DNA from 3 places in the Paucibacter sp. M5-1 genome. Region 3 is predicted to be linked to each of the others. Evidence: predicted binding sites of a transcription regulator. Region 3 holds the regulator's gene; each other region holds the start of a gene.
What was found. Region 3 encodes sigma-54, which starts transcription at its own class of promoters, with help from an activator protein. Its sites were predicted from a motif close to TGGCANGNAANCTGCTTT; they were not measured.

Region 1 (7,220 bases), 950 kb from region 3:
GGCGGCGCTGCTGGCCGTGCTGATGCTGGGCGAGCGGCCCGGGCTGCGCCTGCTGGGCGCGATCGCGCTTGCGACGCTGGGCGTGATGGCCCTGGCGCTGGCGCCCGACTCGGCCGCAGCCAAGCCGACCCGGCTGCTGGGCATTGCCGCGGTGCTGGCCGCGATCGCCTGCGAGGCGGTCTTCATCCTCGGCAACAAGCGGCTGCGCCAGCCGCTGCCGCCGCTGCTGCTGTCGACGCTGATGTGCGCGGGCGGCCTGCTGCTGTCGGTGCTGCCGGCCTGCTATCTGGCCCGCAGCACGCCCTCGACCCTGAGTCCGGCGGCGCTGATGGGCATTGCCTACTACGCCTGGCTGCCGACGGTCGGTGGCTTCGTGCTCTGGTATGCGGGCAGCGCGCGCACCAGCGGCGTCCGCGCCTCGCTGGCCACGGCCTGGCTGCCGGTCTCGGCCCTGCTGCTGTCGGCGCTTTTTCTGGGCGAGGCGGTGCAGCCCTGGCAGTGGGCGGGCCTGGCCTGCGTGCTGGCGGCGGTCGTGCTGGCCAGCACCGGCGGCGCTAGAACAGAAAGTAGCGCTGCGCCATCGGCAGCTCGCGCGCCGGCTCGCACGTGAGCAGTTGGCCGTCGGCCCGCACCTCATAGGTCTGGGCGTCGATCTGCATCTTGGGCAGATAGGCGTTGTGGATCATGTCGGTCTTCCTGACCGTGCGGCAGCCACGCACGGCGCTCAGGGTCTTCTTCAGGCCATAGCCGGCCGCCACGCCCGAGTCCAGCGCGCTCTGCGAGACAAAGGTCAGCGAGCCCTGGGCGACCGCGCCGCCAAAGCTGCCGAACATCGGCCGGTAGTGCACCGGCTGCGGCGTCGGGATGCTGGCGTTCGGGTCGCCCATCGCGGCGGCGGCGATAAAGCCGCCCTTGACGATCAGGCTGGGCTTGACGCCGAAGAAGGCCGGCCGCCAGAACACCAGGTCGGCCCATTTGCCTACTTCAACCGAGCCGATCTCATGCGCCGCGCCATGCGAGAGCGCCGGGTTGATCGTCAGCTTGGCGATATAGCGCTTGACGCGGGTGTTGTCGTTGCGCTCCGTGTCGCCCGCTAGCGGCCCGCGCTGCAGCTTCATCTTGTGCGCGGTCTGCCAGCAGCGCATCACCATCTCGCCGACCCGGCCCATGGCCTGGGAGTCGGACGAGAACATCGAGATCGCACCCAGATCGTGCAGCACATCCTCGGCCGCGATGGTCTCGCGGCGGATGCGGCTCTCGGCGAAGGCCAGGTCTTCGGCCACGCTGGCGTCCAGATGGTGGCAGACCATCAGCATGTCCAGATGCTCGTCCACCGTGTTGACGGTGTAGGGCATCGTGGGATTGGTCGAGGAGGGCAGGAAGTTGTTCTCGCCCACGACGCGCATGATGTCCGGCGCATGGCCGCCGCCGGCGCCCTCGGTGTGGAAGGCGCACAAGGTGCGGCCCTGGGTCGCGGCCATCGTGTCCTCGACGAAGCCGCTCTCGTTGAGCGTGTCGCTGTGGATGGAGACCTGCACGTCGAACTCGTCGGCCACCGACAGGCAGCAGTCGATCGCGGCCGGCGTCGTGCCCCAGTCCTCGTGCAGCTTCAGACCGATCGCGCCGGCCTCGATCTGCTGGCGCAGCGCCTCCGGCCGGCTGGCATTGCCCTTGCCGAGAAAGCCCAGATTCATAGGGAAGGCATCGGCCGCCAGCAGCATGCGTTTGAGGTTCTCGGGCCCCGGCGTGCAGGTGGTCGCCAGTGTGCCGGTGGCCGGGCCGGTGCCGCCGCCCATCATGGTCGTGACGCCACTCATCAGCGCCTCCTCGACCTGCTGGGGGCAGATGAAGTGGATGTGGGTGTCGACCGCCCCGGCCGTGACGATGAGCCCCTCGGCCGCAATGATCTCGGTGCCGGGGCCGATGACGATATCGACGCCGGGCTGCACATCCGGGTTACCGGCCTTGCCGATGGCGGCAATCCGCTTGCCGCGCAGACCGATATCGGCCTTGACGATGCCCCAGTGATCGATGATCAGCGCATTGGTGATCACGCAGTCCATCGCGTCGCCGGGGCCGGGGCCGTTGGCGCGCTGCGACTGGCCCATGCCGTCGCGTATGGTCTTGCCGCCGCCGAATTTGACCTCTTCGCCATAGCCTCCAGCGCCCAGGGTCAGGTCTTGCTCGACCTCGATGATCAGCGCGGTGTCGGCCAGCCGGACCCGGTCGCCGACGGTGGGGCCGAACATCTCGGCATAGGCGCGTCGTCCTATCTGGGCCATAGAACGGGTTCCTTGTGGGTGTCAATGCGGGTCGGGGTCTGCGAGGCCAGGTCGCGCAGCGTGCCCAGGGCCATGGCCAGCAGCGCGGCGGCGCAGAGCCGGTAGGTGAAGCGGGCCCAGCGCGCGCCGACGCGCCGGAACAAGCGGTCCACCAGGGCCGCGCAGATGAAGGCCCAGGCCAGCGAGGCGGCCATGAAGCCGGCGAAGAACAGGCCGTAGTCGGCCGGCCTCGGTTCGGCCAGGCCGATCGCGCCCATCGCGCTGCCCATCGCCGCCCAGTAGGCCAGGTTCTGCGGATTGGTCAGCGACAGCAGCATGCCGGCGCGCAGCGGCCTGGCCGCGTGGCCCGCCGCCGCATCGACACCCAGTTCATGGACGGTGCGCGCGGCGCGCCAGCTGTCCCAGGACAGATAGCCCAGATAGGCCGCGCCGGCCAGGCCGACCGGCCAGCGCAAGACCTCCCACTGCAAGGCGAAGCCGATGCCGGCCAGGCCCACCAGCGCCCAGCTGGCATCGCCGACCAGAGAGCCCAGCTGCACCGCCAGTGCCGGCCGGTAGCCGCCGCGCAGGCCTTGACGCACGGTCTCGGCGAACACCGCACCGGGCGCGGCATTGAAGACCAGGCCCAGGCCAAAGGCCGTCATGAACAGGGTCAGCGTGTTCACAGCGCCCCCTGGACCAGACCGCGAAAGCCCCAGACCTGACGGTCACCGGCATAGTCGACCAGCTCGACGCTGCGCTGCTGGCCGGGCTCGAAGCGCACGGCGGTACCGGAGGCGATGTTCAGCCGCATGCCGCGCGCGGCCGTGCGGTCGAAGCGCAGCGCGGCATTGGTCTCGGCAAAGTGGTAGTGCGAGCCGACCTGGATCGGCCGGTCGCCGGCGTTCTCCACCACCAGGGCCAGCGTGCGCCGGCCAGGGTTGAGAACATGGACGGCGTTTTCATCGTCAATCAGCAACTCGCCCGGGCTCATGTCAAAAGCCCCATGCCGAACAGCGCCACCGCAGCGCCCGACAGGCGCGGCAGCCACAGCGAGCCCTTGCGCAGCGCCAGGCCCAGCCCAATACCCAGGCCGTGCAGCAGGGCCGTGCCCAGCACCATGCCGGCCAGCGCGCCCGTGCCGCTCAGCTCCTGGCCATGGGCCGCACCATGAAAGAGCGCGAAGCCGCCCATCGCCAAGGCGGCCGCAGCGACCGGCAGCTGTTGCGGCGACATCAGCAAGGCACCGACCACCAGCAAGGAGCCGGCGATCATCGGCTCGATGGCCGGGACGTGCAGGCCGCTCTGCGCCAGCAGCGCACCGGCCAGCAGCATCAGGGTAAAAACCAGCGGCGCCAACCACTGGCGGCGCGGCGTGCCGGCGCTCCAGATGCCAACGGCCAGCATCGCGGCCAGATGGTCCAGGCCGGTGAAGGGGTGGCTGAAGCCCTCGGCGAAGCCGTGGTGGCCGATATCGTGATGGCCCACATGGGCGAAGGCCAGGCCGCTGAGGGCGAGGCCGGCGGTGAGGGTCAGGACTTGCTTGCTATTCATCTTGGTGCGTCGTTCAGGCAATGGGTTGGTGCACGGTCACCAATTTGGTGCCGTCGGGGAAGGTGGCCTCGATCTGGATCTCGGGAATCATCTCGGCGATGCCGTCCATCACATCGGTGCGCGCCAGCACGGTCTTGCCCTCGCTCATCAACTCGGCAACGCTCTTGCCGTCGCGCGCGCCTTCCATGATGGCGGCGCTGATCAGGGCCACCGCCTCGGGGTAGTTGAGCTTCAGGCCACGGGCCTTGCGGCGCTCGGCCAGCAGTGCGGCGGTGAAGATCAGCAGCTTGTCTTTCTCTCTGGGAGTGAGTTCCATCTCGCTACGCTCGATCCTTGTTAGTCAGCCCGAGCAGCCTGCGGCTGAACACTCGGTGTGAGTTCCATGGGGGATGCTGTTGCAGGAGCTATGCCAGGACGCGGCACTGGGCATGGGTCTTGATAAGGGACTGGCATGCCCGTCGCGCCGCCCTCCGTCCAGACCGCCGAACCCGTCCAGCGCGTCATCAAGATACGTCGTGACTACAACGCCTGGGTGGCCAGCGAGACCTTGGAGGACTACGCGCTGCGCTTCACACCGCACAGCTTCCGGCGCTGGTCCGGCACCCGGGTGGCGAACACGGCTTTTGGCGCGGCCTCCTTTCTGGTGCTGGAGGCGGTCGGGGCGACCCTGCTGGTGGAGTACGGTTTTGCCAATGCCTTCTGGGCCATCCTGGCCACCGGGCTGATCATTCTCTTGGCCGGCTGGCCGATCAGCGTCTATGCGGCCCGCTACGGCGTGGACATGGACCTGCTGACCCGGGGTGCCGGCTTCGGCTATATCGGCTCGACGCTGACCAGCCTGATCTACGCCAGCTTCACCTTTATCTTCTTTGCGCTGGAGGCGGCCATCATGGCCTATGCGCTGGAGCTGGCCTTCGACATCCCGCCGGCCTGGGGCTATCTGATCTGCGCGCTGGTGGTGCTGCCCTTGGTGACGCACGGCGTGACCGCGATCGCGCGGCTGCAGGTCTGGACCCAGCCGCTGTGGCTTGTCCTGCTGATCGTCCCCTATGTCTATGTCTTCATCCGCTATCCGGAGCTGCCCGGCCAGCTGCAAAGCTATGCCGGCGCCGACGGGCGGGGCGGTGAGTTCAGCCTGCCGCTGTTCGGCGCGGCGATGACGGTGGGCATCGCGTTGATCACGCAGATGGGCGAGCAGGCCGACTATCTGCGCTTCATGCCCGAGCCCGATGCGAATCCGAAGAGGCGCTGGCGCTGGTGGGCGGCGGTCTTTGTCGGCGGCCCGGGCTGGGTGGTGCTGGGTGTGGCCAAGATGCTGGGCGGCGCGCTCCTGGCCTATCTGGCGATGCGGCTGATGGTGCCGACCGAGCGGGCGGTGGACCCGAACCAGATGTATCTGGTGGCCTACGACACGGTGTTCAGCCGGCCCGGACTGGCGGTGGCGGCCACGGCCTTGCTGGTGATCGTCTCGCAGCTGAAGATCAATGTGACGAATGCCTATGCGGGCTCCTTGGCCTGGAGTAATTTCTTCGCCCGGCTGACGCACAGCCACCCGGGCCGCGTGGTCTGGGTGGTGTTCAACACCTTGATCGCGCTGATCCTGATGGAGATGGAGCTGTTCCAGGCGCTGGACCGGGTGCTGGGCCTGTACGCCAATATCGCGATTGCCTGGATCATGACCGTGGTGGCCGATCTGGTGATCAACAAGCCGCTGGGGCTGTCGCCACCGGGCATCGAGTTCAAGCGCGCCCATCTCTATGACATCAATCCGGTCGGCGTCGGCGCGATGGCGATGGCCTCGCTGCTGTCCATCGCCGCCCATCTGGGCCTGTTCGGGACTATGGCCCAGGCCTTTTCGGCGCTGATCGCGCTGGTGACGGCCATGGTCTGCTCGCCGCTGATCGCCTGGGCCACCGGCGGGCGTTACTACATTGCACGCCAGAGCAAGGAGGGCGGGGAGGGCGGTGCCTACAAACGCCTGCAGCACTGCGTGATCTGCGAGCGCGCCTACGAGGGGCCGGACATGGCGCACTGCCCCGCCTATCAGGGCCCGATCTGCTCGCTGTGCTGCTCGCTGGACGCCCGCTGCGATGACCTTTGCAAGCCAGACGCCCGCTTGGCGACACAGGCCCGTGCGCTCTTGCAGCAGCTGCTGCCGCGCAAGGTCTGGCCCCTGCTGGACAGCGGCCTGACCCAGTATCTGGGCCTGATGGCCCTGGTGCTGCCGGTGCTCTTGCTGCTGTTCGGCCTGCTTTACCAGCATGAGCTGGGGCGGCTGGGCGCGGCGGCCGAACAGATGGCACCCCATCTGCGGGCGTCCTATGCGAAGGCCCTGGTGGCCCTCTTGCTGCTGTCCGGCGTGATCGGCTGGTGGCTGGTGCTGACGCACAAGAGCCGCCAGGTCGCGCAGGAGGAATCGCGCCGCCAGAGCCAGGCCTTGCATGCCGAGATCGAGTCGCACCGCCAGACCGACGCGCAGCTGCAGCAGGCCAAGGTCCAGGCCGACGCTGCCAACGAGGCCAAGACCCGCTACATCACCAATATCAGCCACGAGCTGCGCACGCCGCTGAACTCCATCCTCGGCTATGCGCAGATCCTCGACGAGGACGAGCGCATGCCCGCCCACCGCAAGCAGGCCATCACGGTAATACGGCGCGGCGGCGAGCACCTGCTGTCGCTGATTGAGGGCAGCCTGGACTTGGCCCGCATCGAGGCGGGCCGCTTCAAGCTGGAGCCCGGGCCCTGGGCTTTCGGCCAGGCCATCAATGATCTGGTTCATCTGCTGTCGCTGCAGGCCGCCGCCAAGGGTCTGGACTTTGTCTACACCCCGCCATCCAGCCTGCCGGACTGGGTGCGCGCCGACGGCAAGCGGGTGCAGCAGATCCTGATCAACATTCTCGGCAACGCCATCAAATTTACGCCATTGGGACAGGTGACCCTGCGACTGCACTACGCCCGCGAGATGGCGCGCTTCGAGATCGAGGACAGCGGCCCCGGCATGAGTGCCGAGGAGTTGGAGCGGGTGTTCGAGCCCTTCGAGCGCGGTGCGGCCGCCGTGGGTTCGGGGTCAGGCACCGGCCTGGGGCTGACCATCGCGAAGATGCTGACCGATCTGATGGGCGGCGAGCTGAAGGTGGCGAGCACGCCGGGAGTCACAGGAAAACACGGGACGCGCTTCGAGCTGCGCCTGTTCCTGCCCAGCCTGCATGCCGGCGCGATGGCGGCGCAGGCGCGGCGCGCGGCGCGCATCGGCTTCCAGGGGCCGGCGCGGCGTCTGCTGGTGGTCGACAACGAGGAGGCCGACCGCAATCTCTTGCGCGCCATCCTGGAGCCGCTGGGTTTCGAGCTGCGGATGGCGGCCAGCGGCATCGAGGCCATGGCGCTGATCCCCGGCTGGCGGCCCGA
Region 2 (7,220 bases), 430 kb from region 3:
GGTGCGCAGCGCCTTTGCATAGGCGTGGCCCGAGGGCATGCCGATGTCCTTCCAGACATGGACCAGGTCTTCCTTCTTCACGCCCAGCAGGTCGATGCGCTGGCCGCCGGTGACCTTGACGGTGGGGATCTGGTACTTGTCCACCGCGTCGGCGATGCGGCGCAGCTCCGAGCTCGTCGTCTCGCCGCCCCACATGCGCGGGATCACCGAGTACGTGCCATCCTTCTGGATATTGGCGTGGGCGCGCTCGTTGATGAAGCGGCTTTGCGGATCGTCCTGCGCTTGCTTGGGCCAGGACGAGATCAGGTAGTAGTTCAGCGCCGGGCGGCAGGTCGAACAGCCGTTGGGTGTCTTCCAGGCCAGCGCCTTGTAGACGGCGTCGAGACTGGTCAGGTGCTGGTCAAAGATCGCGTCGCGCACGTCCTGGTGGCTCAGCTCGGTGCAGCCGCAGATCGCCTTCTTCTTTGGCGTGGCCGAGTAGTCGCCGCCGGCGGTGAACATCAGCAGCTGTTCGACCAGGCCGGTGCAGGAGCCGCAGGAGGCGCTGGCTTTCGTGTGCTTGCGCACCTCCTCCAGTGTGAACAGGCCCTTGTCCTTGATGGCCTTGCAGATCGTCCCCTTGGTGACGCCGTTGCAGCCGCAAACCTCGTCACTGTCGGCCATCGCGGCCGCCTTGTTGTGGCCCTGGTGGCCCACATCGCCGATATTGCTCTCGCCGAACATCAGCTTGTCGCGAATGTCGTGGATCTTGCGGCCCTCGCGCAGCAGCTTGAAATACCAGCTGCCGTCGACCGTGTCGCCGTAGAGGCAGGCGCCGACCAGCTTGTCGTCCTTGATCACCAGCTTCTTGTAGACGCCGGCGAAGGGGTCACTCATCACGACCTCCTCGAAGCCCTCGCCCCCCATGAAATCGCCGGCAGAAAACAGATCGATGCCGGTGACCTTGAGCTTGGTCGATGTCTGGCTGCCCAGATAGCGGCCGATGCCGAACTGGGCCAGATGCGTGGCGCAAACCTTGCCCTGCTCGAACAGCGGCGCGACCAGGCCGTAGGCGATGCCGCGATGCGCCGCGCATTCGCCAACCGAGTAGATGCGCGGATCGGTCACCGTCTGCATCGTGTCGCTGACGACGATGCCGCGGCTGCAGTGGATGCCGGCGGACTCGGCCAGCGCGGTATTGGGTCGGATGCCGGCGGCCATCACGACCAGGTCGGCCGGGATCTCCTGGCCGTCTTTGAACTGCACGGCCATCACCCGGCCGTCCTTGCCGCCGATCAGCGCTTTCGTCTGCGCGCCCAGCATGAACCTCAGGCCGCGCGCCTGCAGCGACTTGCGCAGCAGCTCGCCGGCCTGGTCGTCGAGCTGGCGCTCCATCAGCCAGTCGCCGATATGCACGACAGTGACCTGCATGCCGCGCAGCATCAGGCCGTTGGCCGCCTCCAGGCCCAGGAGGCCGCCACCGATCACGACGGCGTGCTGGTACTTGGTCGCCGCGTCAATCATCTCGTTGGTGTCGGCGATATCGCGGTAGGCGATCACGCCATCCAGCTCCTTGCCGGGCACCGGCAGGATGAAGGGGCTGGAGCCGGTGGCGATCAGCAGGCGGTCGTACTCGGCTTCGGTGCCATCCTCGGCGATCACCTTGCGGCGGATGCGATCGATCTGCGTGACGGTCTTGCCCAGGTGCAGGGTGATGCCCTGCTCGGCATACCAGGACAGCGGATTCAGGATGATCTCGGCTATCGTCTGTTCGCCGGCCAGCACCGGGCTCAAGAGGATGCGGTTGTAGTTGGGATGCGGCTCGGCACCGAACACCGTGATGTCATAGAGATCGGGGGCGATCTTCAGCAGCTCTTCCAGCGTGCGCACACCGGCCATGCCGTTGCCCACCATCACCAGCTTCAATTTCTTGTCGTTCATCATCACAGCAGCTCCAGGCTGAGCGCCGCCCCGCCCAGCCCCAACGGAGCTAGCGAGCAGCAGGCACCACGAAAAATCAATCAGGCGGCTTTTTTCTCGACCGGCGCGGCGTGGCGCGTGTAGAGGAAGTCGATCACCGCCTTGCGCGCATGCACATAGACCGGGTCCTCGACCAGCTCGACCCGGCTGCGCGGGCGCGGGATGTCGACGGCATAGATCTCGCCGATGGTGGCAGCGGGCCCATTGGTCATCATCACGATGCGGTCGGAGAGCAGCACGGCCTCGTCGACATCGTGGGTCACCATCACCACGGTGCTGTGCGTGCGCGCGACGATCTTCAAGAGCTCGTCCTGCAGATGGGCGCGGGTCAGCGCATCAAGCGCGCCGAAGGGCTCGTCCATCAAGAGCACCTTGGGCTCCATCGCCAGCGCGCGGGCGATGCCGACGCGCTGCTTCATGCCGCCCGAGATCTCGTGCGGACGCTTGAACATCGCATGGCTCATGCCCACCAGGTCCAGCGCCGCATCGGTGCGCTCGGCCAGTTGACGCTTCAGCTCGCGGCCGCCGAACACCGACTCGACGCCCAGATAGACGTTCTCGAAGCAGGTCAGCCAGGGCAGCAGCGAATGGTTCTGGAACACCACCGCGCGCTCCGGGCCGGGCTCGGTGATCTCGCGGTTGTCGCACAGCAGCACGCCGGACGTGGGCCGCAGCAGGCCGGCGATCAGGTTCAGCAAGGTGCTCTTGCCGCAGCCCGAATGGCCGATCAAGGTGATGAACTCGCCCTTCTGGACCTGCAGATGGATGTCGCGCAGCGCGTGGAACTGGCCCTTGCGGGTGTTGAACACCATCTCGGCCGACTGCACTTCGATAAAGGCCTTGTTTGCACTCATGATGTCGGCTCCGTCAGTCGTTGTAGGAGAAGTGCTTGGCCACCGCCATCAGCAGCCATTCGAGGGCCAGGCCGACGATGCCGATCACGAAGATCGCGATGATGATGTGCTGGACATTGAGGTTGTTCCATTCGTCCCAGACCCAGAAGCCGATGCCGACACCGCCGGTCAGCATCTCGGCCGCGACGATCACCAGCCAGGCCGTGCCGACCGAGAGGCGCACGCCGGTGAGCATGTAGGGCAGCACGGCAGGGAACAGGATCTTGCTGATGATCTTCCACTCGCTGAGCTTGAGCACCCGCGCGACGTTCAGATAGTCCTCGGGCACCCGCTGCACACCCACCGCGGTGTTGACCACCATCGGCCAGATCGAGCAGATGAAGATGGTCCAGATCGCGGCCGGGTTGGCGCTCTTGAAGACCAGGAGGCCGATCGGCAGCCAGGCCAGCGGCGAGACCGGCTTGAGCAGGCTGATCAGCGGCGAGCACATGCGGTTGGCGAACTCGAAGCGGCCGATGATGAAGCCCAGCGGGATGCCTACCGCTGCGGCCAGGCCGAAGCCTACCGCCACGCGCTGCAGCGAGAACAGAATGTTCCAACCGATGCCCTGGTCGTTCGGCCCATTGCTGTAGAAGGGGTCGGCGAACAGCTTGACGGCGGCAGCGAAGGTGGCGCCGGGCGTCGGGAAGCTGCCGCCCTTTTGCGTCAGCAGCCCCCAGATGCCTATCAACAGCGCCAGGCCCAGTACCGGTGGCAGCACGCGCATCCACAGGCTGTTCATGTCGAGGTGGCGGCGCGGCCTGGGAGCGGGCACAACAACGCCCGCAGCCAGCACCGTCGGTGCGTCGGGCGTCGGCAGCGACACCGAGATCGGGCCGCTGCTGCTGGCCTCGCTCGGCGAATGAAAAACGGCACTGACCATGGGGAGCTCCTTAGGCTTTGACGCGGAATCCATCGGCATACTTGGCGGGGTCCTTGCCGTCCCAGACCACACCGTCGATCAGCTTGGAGCTGCGCATCAACTCCTTGGGCACGCTGATCTTCAGCTGGCTGGCGGCCTGCTTGTAGAGCTCCACCTGGTTGATCTGCTTGGCCACACCCAGATAGTCCGGGTGCTCCTTGATCAGGCCCCAGCGCTTGTGCTGGGTCAGGAACCACATGCCGTCGGACAGCCAGGGGAAGTTCACCGCGCCGTCGTTGAAGAACTTCATGTGGTTGGGGTCGTCCCAGGTCTTGCCCAGGCCGTTCTGGTAGCGGCCGAGGATGCGCTGGTTGATCGCGTCGACGCCGGTGTTGACGTAGCTCTTCTCGGCGATGGTGTCGGCCATCTTCAGCTTGTTCTGCAGGCCGGCATCGATCCAGCGGCTGGCCTCCAGCACGGCCATGATGACGGCGCGCGCGGTGTTCGGGTATTTCTTGACGAAGTCGCCGGTGGTGCCCAGCACCTTCTCGGGGTGATCCTTCCAGATGTCCTGCGTGGTCACCGCGGTGATGCCGATGCCGTCGACGATGGCGCGGTGGCCCCAGGGCTCGCCGACGCAATAGCCGTCCATATTGCCGACCCGCATATTCGCCACCATCTGCGGCGGCGGCACGGTGATGACCTTTGCATCCTTCATCGGATTGATGCCGACGCTGGCCAGCCAGTAGTACAGCCACATCGCGTGAGTACCGGTCGGAAAGGTCTGCGCGAAGGTGTACTCGCGCTTCTCCTTGCCCATCAGCGAGGCCAGGCTGGCGCCGTCGACCGCGCCCTTATCGGCCAGCTTCTTCGACAAGGTGATCGCCTGGCCGTTGTTGTTCAGCGTCATCAGCACGGCCATGTCTTTCTTCGGCCCGCTGACACCCAGGTGCACGCCGTAGATCAGGCCGTAGAGCACATGGGCCATGTCGAGCTCGCCGTTGACCAGCTTGTCGCGCACACCGGCCCAGGAGGCTTCCTTGGTCGGAATGATCTTGATGCCGTATTTCTTGTCGAAGCCCAGCACCGAGGCCATCACCACCGAGGCGCAGTCGGTCAGCGGGATGAAGCCGATGCGCACCTCCTCCTTCTCCGGCTTGTCGGAGCCGGCCGCCCAAACCTGGGGGCTAAGACTGCCGACGGCCGCTGCCGCCGCACCGCCCACCAGGAGCTTGCGTCGCTCTTCACTCATGAGCCCACCATCCTTCGACGTATTGCTGAAACGCATTGAGAAGACCTCCGAGACAAACCAGAAATGGAAAAAGGCGTCACGATCACCTGCCACCCGTGCAACGAGCGGAGGAGATCGGACGCCTTTGTCCTAGAACCTTGTTGAGAGCGAGGCCCACGCCGTTGCGGGCCTCGTGGTCTGTCTAGCAGGAGCCGTGCCAGCGGCATGCCCAGGCAGCAAGGCAAGCGGCTGCGCGAAAAGCGCACCGATTGCCGGCGCGATGCGCCAGCCTGGTGCGATCGGGCCTCATGTCGGGCCTCATGTTGGGCGCAGCAGGTTCTGGGCATCGATGACACGCTCCGCGACTTCGACCAGCGGCACGCCGCGATCCATCGCCAGGCGGCGCAGGCGCTTGTAGGCGGCGTCCTCGTCCAGGCCCGTCTCGCTCATCAGAATGCCTTTGGCACGCTCGATCAGCTTGCGCGCGCTGAGCTGGGCCTGGGCCTTGTCCAACTGCTGACGCAGCGCCAGGTCCTGCTCGAAGCGGGCGATCGCCACCTGCAGCACCGGCGCCAGGCGGTCCGGGCGCAGCCCCGCCACCACATAGGCGCTGACCCCCGCACGCAGGGCCCGGCGCATCGGGTCGTCGCTGCCATCCTCGGAAAACACCACCACCGGGCGCGGCATCTGCGCATTCAAGGTGGCCAGGTTCTCCATCGTGTCGCGCGTCGGCGACTCGCTGTCGACGATCACCACATCGGGCTTGAGCCGCAGCACGCAGTCATGGATCAAGGTCGCCGAATCGATCACGCCGACGACATCGCAGCCCTGCCGCGCCAGCTCCTGCTGGATCAGATCGACCCGGTGCGCGCCGTCATCGATCAACAGCACGCGCAGGCCAGGGGTGGGGGTGTCGGGCGGGGGACTCATGGCGGATGGGGTGGATATTGCTGCGCTGCAATATCTGTGCCGGAGCCCCCTCCTGCGTCAGTGCCACAGCGCCGGCTTGGCCACCATCAGATAGAAGACCGCCAGCATCGCGACAAAGGCCGGGTAGCCCAGCGCCTCCCAGCGCCGGGCATAGCGCCAGTACAGCGGCGGCAGCGGCGTCGCAGCGCGTGCAGCGGCCGTGGCCATCTCGGCCATGCGCAGCTGCAGCCAGACCACCGGCAGCCAGCAGGCACCGGCCAACAGATACAGGCCCAGGGCCAGCGCCAGCCAGGGCGTGGACCAGGGCCAGCCGGCCAGATGGGCCAGCCACAGGCCGCTGAGCGGCTGAAAGATCGCGGCCGGTGTCGTAAACCACCAGTCGGCCCGCACCACCAGCCGTGTCACGACCGCCTGGGCCGCGATCGAGCCGCTGCGATTGGCAAAGAACATATAGAAGGCCGAGCCAAAGCCTGTGCCCACCAGCACCACGCTGGACAGCACGTGCAGCCATTTCAGCAGCAGGTATTCGTTCACCGCGGAGCCCTCTTGCACAACAGCCACAGCGCCGCCGCGATCGGCAGGTTCTTCAGCAGGGGGGCTAGCGGATGCAGCCACAGTCCGGGCAGCAGGCCGGTGGCCAGCGCCGTCATCGCCAGCATCGCCGCCAGCGCCGACGCATAGGCCCGGCGACCCGGCCATAGCCACAGCGCCAGGCCCAGCAACGCATCCAGTGCCGCGCCGCCGACGATCAGGCCCTGCATCAGGGTCAAGTCGTGCATGCCGGCCTGGGTTAGCAGGTCCAAACTCTGACCGCGCAGCTCCAGCAGGCTGACCACCGCCGTGCCCAGCCAGACGGCGACCAGGCTCAGGCGCAGCAGGCGTTCGTCGGCCGGGGCGCTGGCAGCGCCGCTCATGGCTGCGTCTCCTGCGTCGCCTGCCAAGCCTCAACTTCCGAGCGATGCTCAGCAACGAAGCGCTGCAATCGCCCAAATCTGCGCTGAGTCTGCCGATCAAAGATCCATTGCACCAAAGGCTCCATCACGCCCCTCAGCCAGTCAGGTCCGGCATTGAAGCTGTAGGTATAGATCAGCAGGGACCGATCAGCAGCGAGCGGTCGATGCTGCATCGACGCAGCCCAGCGCCGGAACGGAAAGGACCTCCCCTCCATGCGGGCCGCCGCCAGCGTCGGTCGGTCATAGGAGATGAAGACCGTTTGCATCGACAGCGCGACCAACCAGCCCGCACCAGCATTCCAGGTACGTGCCCCGACCACCGGATGTTCTCCACCGCCCAGGACCTGGGTGTCTCGCACCAGTGAATCCCAGCGATGTCGCCAGCAGTGGTA
Region 3 (7,220 bases):
CGAGGCGCTGCAGCGCCGAGCGGCCTTCCAGCAATGGGTGGAGGCGCTGGAGATTGCCGGGCCCGGCTTTATCAATATCCGTCTGAAGGCCGCCGCCAAGCAGGCCGTTGTCGCCGAGGTGCTGGGGGCCGGCGCCGGCTTCGGCGCGCAGCCGGCCAATGGCCAGCATGTGATGGTCGAGTTCGTCTCGGCCAACCCGACCGGCCCGCTGCACCTGGGCCATGCGCGCCAGGCCGCGCTGGGCGATTCGATCTGTAGCCTGTTCGCGACCCAGGGCTGGGATGTCACCCGCGAGTTCTATTACAACGACGCCGGCGTGCAGATCGCGACCCTGGCCCACTCCACCCAGTGCCGCCTCAAGGGCCTGAAACCCGGCGATGCCGGCTGGCCCGAGTCGGCCTACAACGGCGAGTACATCCAGGACATCGCCGACGACTTCCTGGCCAGGAAGACCGTCAAGGCCGATGACCGCGAATTCACCGCCTCCGGCGACATCGAAGACCTGGACAGCATCCGCCAGTTCGCCGTCGCCTATCTACGCCACGAGCAAGACCTGGACCTGCAGGCCTTCGGCCTGAAGTTCGACAACTACTTCCTCGAATCCAGTCTCTATCAGACCGGCGCGGTCGAAGCCACCGTGGTCAAGCTGCTGGCCTCCGGCAAGACCTTCGAGGAAGGCGGCGCGCTGTGGCTGCGCACGACCGACTACGGTGACGACAAGGACCGCGTGATGCGCAAGTCCGACGGCACGTACACCTACTTCCTGCCCGATGTGGCCTACCACATCGACAAATTCCAGCGCGGCTACACCAAGTGCATCAATGTGCAGGGCACCGATCATCACGGCACGATCGCCCGGGTGCGCGGCGGCCTGCAGGCGGCCGATGTCGGCATTCCGCAGGGCTTCCCCGACTATGTGCTGCACAAGATGGTGCTGGTGATGCGCGGCGGCGAGGAGGTCAAGCTCTCCAAGCGCGCGGGCTCCTATGTGACCATGCGCGACCTGATCGACTGGACCAGCCGCGACGCGGTGCGCTTCTTCCTGACCAGCCGCAAGGCCGACACCGAGTTCACCTTCGACATCGATCTGGCGCTGAAGCAGAACGACGAGAACCCGGTGTTCTATGTGCAGTACGCCCACGCCCGCATCTGCTCCATCATCCGCAACTGGGTGGCCGCCGGCGGCGACGAGAGCCAGTTCGGCGGCGCCGATCTGAGCCTGCTGACAGCCCCGACCGAGGCCGCGCTGATGCTCAAGCTGGCCGACTATCCGCGCATGCTCAGCGGCGCGGCCGAGGGCCTGGCGCCGCATGATGTGGCCTTCTATCTGCGCGATCTGGCCGGCGCCTTCCACAGCTACTATGCGGCCGAGCGCGTGCTGGACCAGGCGCCCGAGCTGACCCGCTCCCGCGCCGCACTGCTGGCCGCCACCCGCCAGGTGCTGCGCAATGCGCTGGCCGTGCTGGGCGTCAGCGCGCCGGAAGTGATGTCACGTGAAACTCTGGAGAATTCATGAGCCGAGCTCAAGCGCAGCGTCAGCAGCGGGGTGGATTTGTACTGGGATTGATCGTCGGGCTTTTGCTGGGGCTGGGCATCGCGCTCGGTGTCGCGCTCTACATCACCAAGGTGCCGATTCCCTTCATCAACAAGGTGCCGCAACGCACAGCAGACCATGACGCGCAGGAAGCCGAGCGCAACCGCAACTGGGACCCCAATGCCGCGCTGAGCCCCCGCCCCGGCGCCAAGGCGGCCAGCGGCGTGCTGAGCCCCGCCCCCGTGCCGGCGCCGGCCGTCACGACGCCAGCGCCCGCGCCCGTCACCCCAGCCCCGGTCCCCGCCGCCGCACCGGCCGCCAGCGCCAAGCCCATCGCGACCGCGCCGGCCGCTACACCCGCCACTGCGCCCGCCAAGGCGGCCAGTGCCGCCGCAGCCGATAGCTATCTTTACTTCGTCCAGGCCGGGGCCTACACCCGCTCCGACGATGCCGAACAGCAGCGCGCCAAGCTGGCGATGCAGGGCTTCAGCGCCAAGGTCTACGAGCGCGAGCAATCGGGCCGCGTGGTGTTCCGCGTGCGCATCGGGCCGATGGACGGCCGCGACGAGGCCGAGGGCCTGCAGCGCAAGGTCGAGGCCGCCGGCATCGAGGCGAATCTGGTGCGCGTCCAGCGCTGAGCGGTCAACTCGCTTAGGATGCAGGCGTTGTCTGTTAATGCTGCCTCGCAAAGGATTTCAGGATGAAGCGTCGTGATTTTTCGGCCCAGCTGGGCTTGTCCGGTCTGGCCCTGGCTGTGCCGGGCCTGAGCCTGGCCCAGGGCGGCCCGCAAGAGGGCAAGCATTACCAGCGCCTGGCGCAGCCGCTGGCGGGCACGCCGGGCAAGATCGAGGTGGTGGAATTCTTCTGGTACGGCTGCCCGCACTGCAATGCCTTCGAGCCGGTGGTGGCCGACTGGGTCAAGCAGTTGCCCGCCGACGTCAGCTTCCGCCATGTGCATGTGGCTTTCCGTGCCAATGTGAAGCTGCACCAGCGCCTGTTCTATGCACTTGAAGCGCTGGGCAAGGAAAAAGATGTGCGCGCCCGCGTCTTTGCCGCGATGCACCGCGAGGGCAAGGCCCTGGACAGCGTCAAGGCCATGACCGAGTTCCTGACGCCGCTGGGCATCGAGGCGGACAAGTTCACCCAGGCCTACAACTCCTTCGGCGTGCAGACCAAATGCACCCAGGCCGAGAAGCTCAGCGAGGCCTATCGCATCGACGGCGTGCCGGCCCTGGGCGTCGGCGGCCGCTTCTGGACCTCGCCGTCGCTGGCCTCGGCCGGCCAGCGTGTCAGCGAGATCGAATCGGGCCAGCGCGCGCTGGCCACGGTGGACTTCCTGATCCAGCGTCTGCGCAGCGGCAAGGCCTGACCCCGCCCGGGCCCCAATCCGGGGCTAGAATGGTCTGCAAGAACTGTGCCGCCATGAACAACAGACCCGCCCCCCTCCGATTGATGCTGCTTGCCCTGGCGCTGGCCGCCGGCGGCTGGGCGGGCTCCGCACAGGCCGAGAAGGCCGACCGCAACAAGCCGATCAATATCGACTACGACCGCGGCGGGGTCGACTTCGTCAAGCAGCGCACCGAATTCAGCGGCAATGTCGTGCTCAGCAAGGGCAGCATGGTGATGCGCGCGGCCCGCATGGATGTGCGCGAGACCAGCGACGGCTACCAGCAGGCCTATGCCAGCGGCGAGGCCGGCAAGCCGGTGACCTTCCGCCAGGCCCGCGATGTGCCGGGCGAGGCGGTCGAGGGCTCGGCCGACCAGGTCGAGTACGACAGCCGCTCCGACACCGTGCGCTTCGTCGGCAATGCGGTGGTGCGGCGCATGCGCGGCGCCACCGTGGCCGACGAGGTGGTCGGTGCGGTGATCCATTACGACAACCGTTCCGAGGTCTTCAGCATCGAGGGCGGCCAGACCTCGCCCCACCCGGCCGGCCGCGGCCGCATGGTGCTGATGCCGCGCGCGGCGGCGGCCTCCGAGCCGGCCGCTCCCGAGCCGGCCCTGCCGCTGCAGACCAGCCCAGGCTTGCAACAGCCGCGCAAGCCTTCATGACGGCCGCCACCCCGGAACCCAGCGCCGCCCTCAGCCGCCTGGAGGCCGAGGGCCTGCAGAAAAGCTATGGCGTGCGCAAGGTGGTCAAGAACGTCCATCTCGATGTGCACAGCGGCGAGGTGGTCGGCCTGCTTGGCCCCAACGGCGCCGGCAAGACCACCAGCTTCTACATGATCGTCGGCCTGGTGCGCGCCGATGCCGGCGAGATCCGCATCGACGGCCGGGCCGTGCAGCGCCTGCCCATCCACCAGCGCTCGCGCCTGGGCCTGTCCTATCTGCCGCAGGAAGCCTCGATCTTCCGCAAGCTGACGGTCGAGGAGAACATCCGCGCGGTGCTGGAGTTGCAGCAGGACGAAAACGGCCGCGCCTGGTCGAGCGCCCGCATCAACGAGGCGCTGGAAAAGCTGCTGGACGAGCTGAGCATCGAGAAGCTGCGCGACAGCCCGGCGCCGGCGCTCTCGGGCGGCGAGCGTCGCCGTGTCGAGATCGCCCGCGCGCTGGCCACCCAGCCGCGCTTCATCCTGCTGGACGAACCCTTCGCCGGCGTCGACCCGATCGCGGTGCTGGAGATCCAGCGCATCATCCGCTTTCTGAAGAGCCGCGGCATCGGTGTGCTGATCACCGACCACAATGTGCGCGAGACCCTGGGCATCTGCGACCGCGCCTACATCATCAGCGAGGGCACGGTGCTGGCCGAGGGCACGCCGCACGAGATTGTTGACAACGCCGACGTGCGCAAGGTCTATCTGGGCGAACATTTCCGTATGTAGGCCCATGAAACAGAGCTTACAGGTCCGCCTCAGCCAGCATCTGGCGCTCACGCCCCAGCTGCAGCAATCGATCCGTCTGCTGCAGCTGTCGACACTGGAGCTGAACCAGGAAGTCGAGCAGATGCTGGCCCAGAACCCGCTGCTCGAAACGGAGGAGGAATTTCCCGACGCGCCGGCCGCCGCCGAGCTGCCGGAGATCCGCAAGGCCCAGGACGAGATCGGCGCCGACAGCGGCGCCGGCGAGCCCGAGACCACGCCCGAGATCCAGGCCGAGGACTTCGGCGCCACCGAGCGCGAGGACTGGGAAAACGGCACCGAGCGAGATGACTTCGACGGCATCCGCGAGCTGCCGAGCAATAGCGGCTCCGGCAGCGGCGACGAAGACGGCGAGCGACCCGAGCAGGACTCGCCGGGCCTGAGCCTGCAGGAGCACCTGAACCAACAGCTGGCCGGCATGATGCTGAGCCCCGAGGATCGCGCCGCGCTCTATGTGTTGATCGAGTCGCTCAACGAGGACGGCTATCTGGAGGACAGCCTCGAAGAGCTGGTCGAATCGCTGGCCGGCGAGGCGGATCCAGAGGCGCGTGACGAGTTGCTGGACCGGCTGCGCTGCGCCCTCAAATGGCTGCAAAGCCTGGAACCGCTGGGCGTCGGCGCCCGCGACCTGCCCGAATGCCTGATCCTGCAGCTGCGCGCACGGCCGCGCAGCGAGGCCCAGGTGGTGGCCATCCTGGTGTGCAAGCAGCATCTGGAGCTGCTGGCCAAGCGCGATCTGAAGAAGCTGATGGCGCTGACCGGCGCCGACGAGGCCTTGCTGCGCGAGGCCCAGGCCCTGATCACCAGTCTCGAGCCCAAGCCGGGCCGCCAGTTCGCGCGCGGCCAGGCCCAGGCGGTGATCCCGGATGTGATCGTGCACAAGGTCGGCCGCGAGTTCCGCGTGATGCTGAACCCCGAGGTCGCGCCCAAGCTGCGCATCAACGAGCTCTATGCCCAGGCACTGCGCGCCACCCGCGGCGGCGTCAGCAACTCGCCGCTGGGCGCCCAGCTGCAGGAAGCGCGCTGGTTCATCAAGAACATCCAGCAGCGCTTCGACACCATCCTGCGGGTCTCGCAGGCCATCGTCGAGCGGCAAAAAGGCTTCTTCACCCATGGCGAGCTGGCGATGAAGCCGCTGGTGCTACGAGAAATAGCCGATGAGCTGGGCCTGCACGAGTCGACCATCTCGCGCGTGACGAATGCCAAGTACATGGCAACCCGCTTCGGCACCTTCGAGCTGAAGTACTTCTTCGGTTCGGGCCTGAACACCGAGGCCGGCGGCAATGCCTCCAGCACGGCGGTGCGCGCGCTGATCAAGCAGTTCGTCGCGGCCGAGGACGCGGCCAAGCCGCTGTCCGACAGCGCGCTGTCGAACATGCTCGAAGAGCAAGGCATCCAGGTCGCCCGCCGCACCGTCGCCAAGTACCGCGAAGCTCTGAAGATCGCGCCGGCGAATCTGCGCAAGGCGATGTGAAAGCTCCGCAATAAGGATGTCCATGAAAGCTCAGACTACAAGCGCGCTCTTGATCCTGCTGTGCAACTCAGCATTGGCGATCGATGATGCGGCGGTTCGTCAATGCCGCAGCCTGAACGAAACTCAGGCCCGGCTGGCCTGCTACGACGCCTTGCCGCTGACGGACATCACCCCGACTGCCACGGTCAAACCGGCGCCCGCTGCGTCAACAGAGCAGTTCGGCCTGCAACGCCCGCCGGGCCAGATCGACACTATCCAGAGCCACATCCCAGGCCGCTTCGAGGGTTGGCGGCCACAACAAACCTTGCGCCTGGCCAATGGCCAGCTCTGGCAGATCAGCGACGACAGCAGCGGCGTCCACAGCATAGAGAACCCGAAAGTGACGATACGCCGCGGCTTCATGGGCGCTTTCTATATGGAGATCGAAGGACGCAATCAGGCGCCGCGTGTTCAACGCCTGCGCTGACGGGAAGGCCGTCTATTGACTTGAATCAAGAGCATTGACGCGGTTCCTGGCTACTGTGCCAACCCGCGCCCATGCTCTCGACCGATCTCGCCCCTCTCCGCCCGCCAATCCACATCGCCCGCCAATGGCTGGCCCTGCTCGCCGCCGCCAGTCTGGCCTGGGCTGGCGCGGCCTGGTGGCTGCAGACCGAGCGCAGCGCGCTGCAGCGGCACGAAAGCGAGAAGCTGCAAGTGCTGGTGCAGACGCTGGACGGCATCGTCTCGCAGCAGATGCTGGCGATCAAGGCGGCGCTGGACACCGTGGCCGTGCAGCGCCGGGGCTGGCGCGCCGAGCGGCTGCCGCAGGACAGCGCCGCGCTGCTGCAGACCCTGGCACGCGCCATGCCCGGCGTGCGCGTGCTGATGCTGGTCGATGCCCAGGGTCGGGTGCGAGCCAGCTCGGTGCCGCAGCTGCTGGGCCTGGATGTGCGCTCGCGCGACTACTTCAGCATGCCGCAACAGCGGCCCGATCCCGGGCTGCTCTATGTCTCGCCGCCGTTTCGCAGCGTCATGGGCGTGCACACGCTGACGCTGGCGCGGGCCTTGTTCGATGCCCAAGGCCGTTTCGAGGGCGTGGTCACCGCCAGCCTGGACCCGGACTACTTCCGCCTGGTGCTGGAGACCGCCCAGCCCTCGCCCGACACCTGGAGTGCACTGGCACACACCGGCGGCTTGCTGTTCAGCATGACGCCGCCCGATGAGCGCTGGATAGGCCGCAATCTGCTGGCCATGCCGGACTCCATCCTGGCCCGCCATCTGGCCAGCGGCCAAAGCGCCAGCCTGCACCGCATGCGCGCCCAGATCAGCCAGGACGAGCGCTTGGCCGCCGCCCGCCATGTCAGCCCGGCCG

Region 1: the regulator sigma-54 is predicted to act here: its motif matches at 4,210-4,227, upstream of ureA (urease subunit gamma).
Region 2: the regulator sigma-54 is predicted to act here: its motif matches at 5,148-5,165, upstream of O5M90_RS12355 (CmpA/NrtA family ABC transporter substrate-binding protein).

The regions. Positions count from the first base shown of each region.
Region 1 is NZ_JAPZLM020000001.1:2,110,893-2,118,112, reverse strand. Features, by position in the region: gene O5M90_RS09850 (DMT family transporter) at 1-610, shown strand, start outside; gene ureC (urease subunit alpha) at 555-2,282, opposite strand; gene O5M90_RS09840 (LysE family transporter) at 2,270-2,926, opposite strand; gene O5M90_RS09835 (urease subunit beta) at 2,944-3,255, opposite strand; gene O5M90_RS09830 (HupE/UreJ family protein) at 3,252-3,815, opposite strand; gene ureA (urease subunit gamma) at 3,829-4,131, opposite strand; gene O5M90_RS09820 (hybrid sensor histidine kinase/response regulator) at 4,267-7,220, shown strand, end outside.
Region 2 is NZ_JAPZLM020000001.1:2,634,633-2,641,852, forward strand. Features, by position in the region: gene nirB (nitrite reductase large subunit NirB) at 1-1,920, opposite strand, end outside; gene O5M90_RS12345 (ABC transporter ATP-binding protein) at 2,001-2,813, opposite strand; gene ntrB (nitrate ABC transporter permease) at 2,827-3,735, opposite strand; gene O5M90_RS12355 (CmpA/NrtA family ABC transporter substrate-binding protein) at 3,746-4,966, opposite strand; gene O5M90_RS12360 (ANTAR domain-containing response regulator) at 5,264-5,875, opposite strand; gene O5M90_RS12365 (DUF2269 family protein) at 5,933-6,409, opposite strand; gene O5M90_RS12370 (DoxX-like family protein) at 6,406-6,789, opposite strand; gene O5M90_RS12375 (SRPBCC family protein) at 6,786-7,220, opposite strand, start outside.
Region 3 is NZ_JAPZLM020000001.1:3,064,206-3,071,425, forward strand. Features, by position in the region: gene argS (arginine--tRNA ligase) at 1-1,516, shown strand, start outside; gene O5M90_RS14340 (SPOR domain-containing protein) at 1,513-2,172, shown strand; gene O5M90_RS14345 (thiol:disulfide interchange protein DsbA/DsbL) at 2,235-2,903, shown strand; gene lptA (lipopolysaccharide transport periplasmic protein LptA) at 2,957-3,586, shown strand; gene lptB (LPS export ABC transporter ATP-binding protein) at 3,583-4,356, shown strand; gene O5M90_RS14360 (RNA polymerase factor sigma-54) at 4,361-5,866, shown strand; gene O5M90_RS14365 (hypothetical protein) at 5,889-6,332, shown strand; gene O5M90_RS14370 (bifunctional diguanylate cyclase/phosphodiesterase) at 6,404-7,220, shown strand, end outside.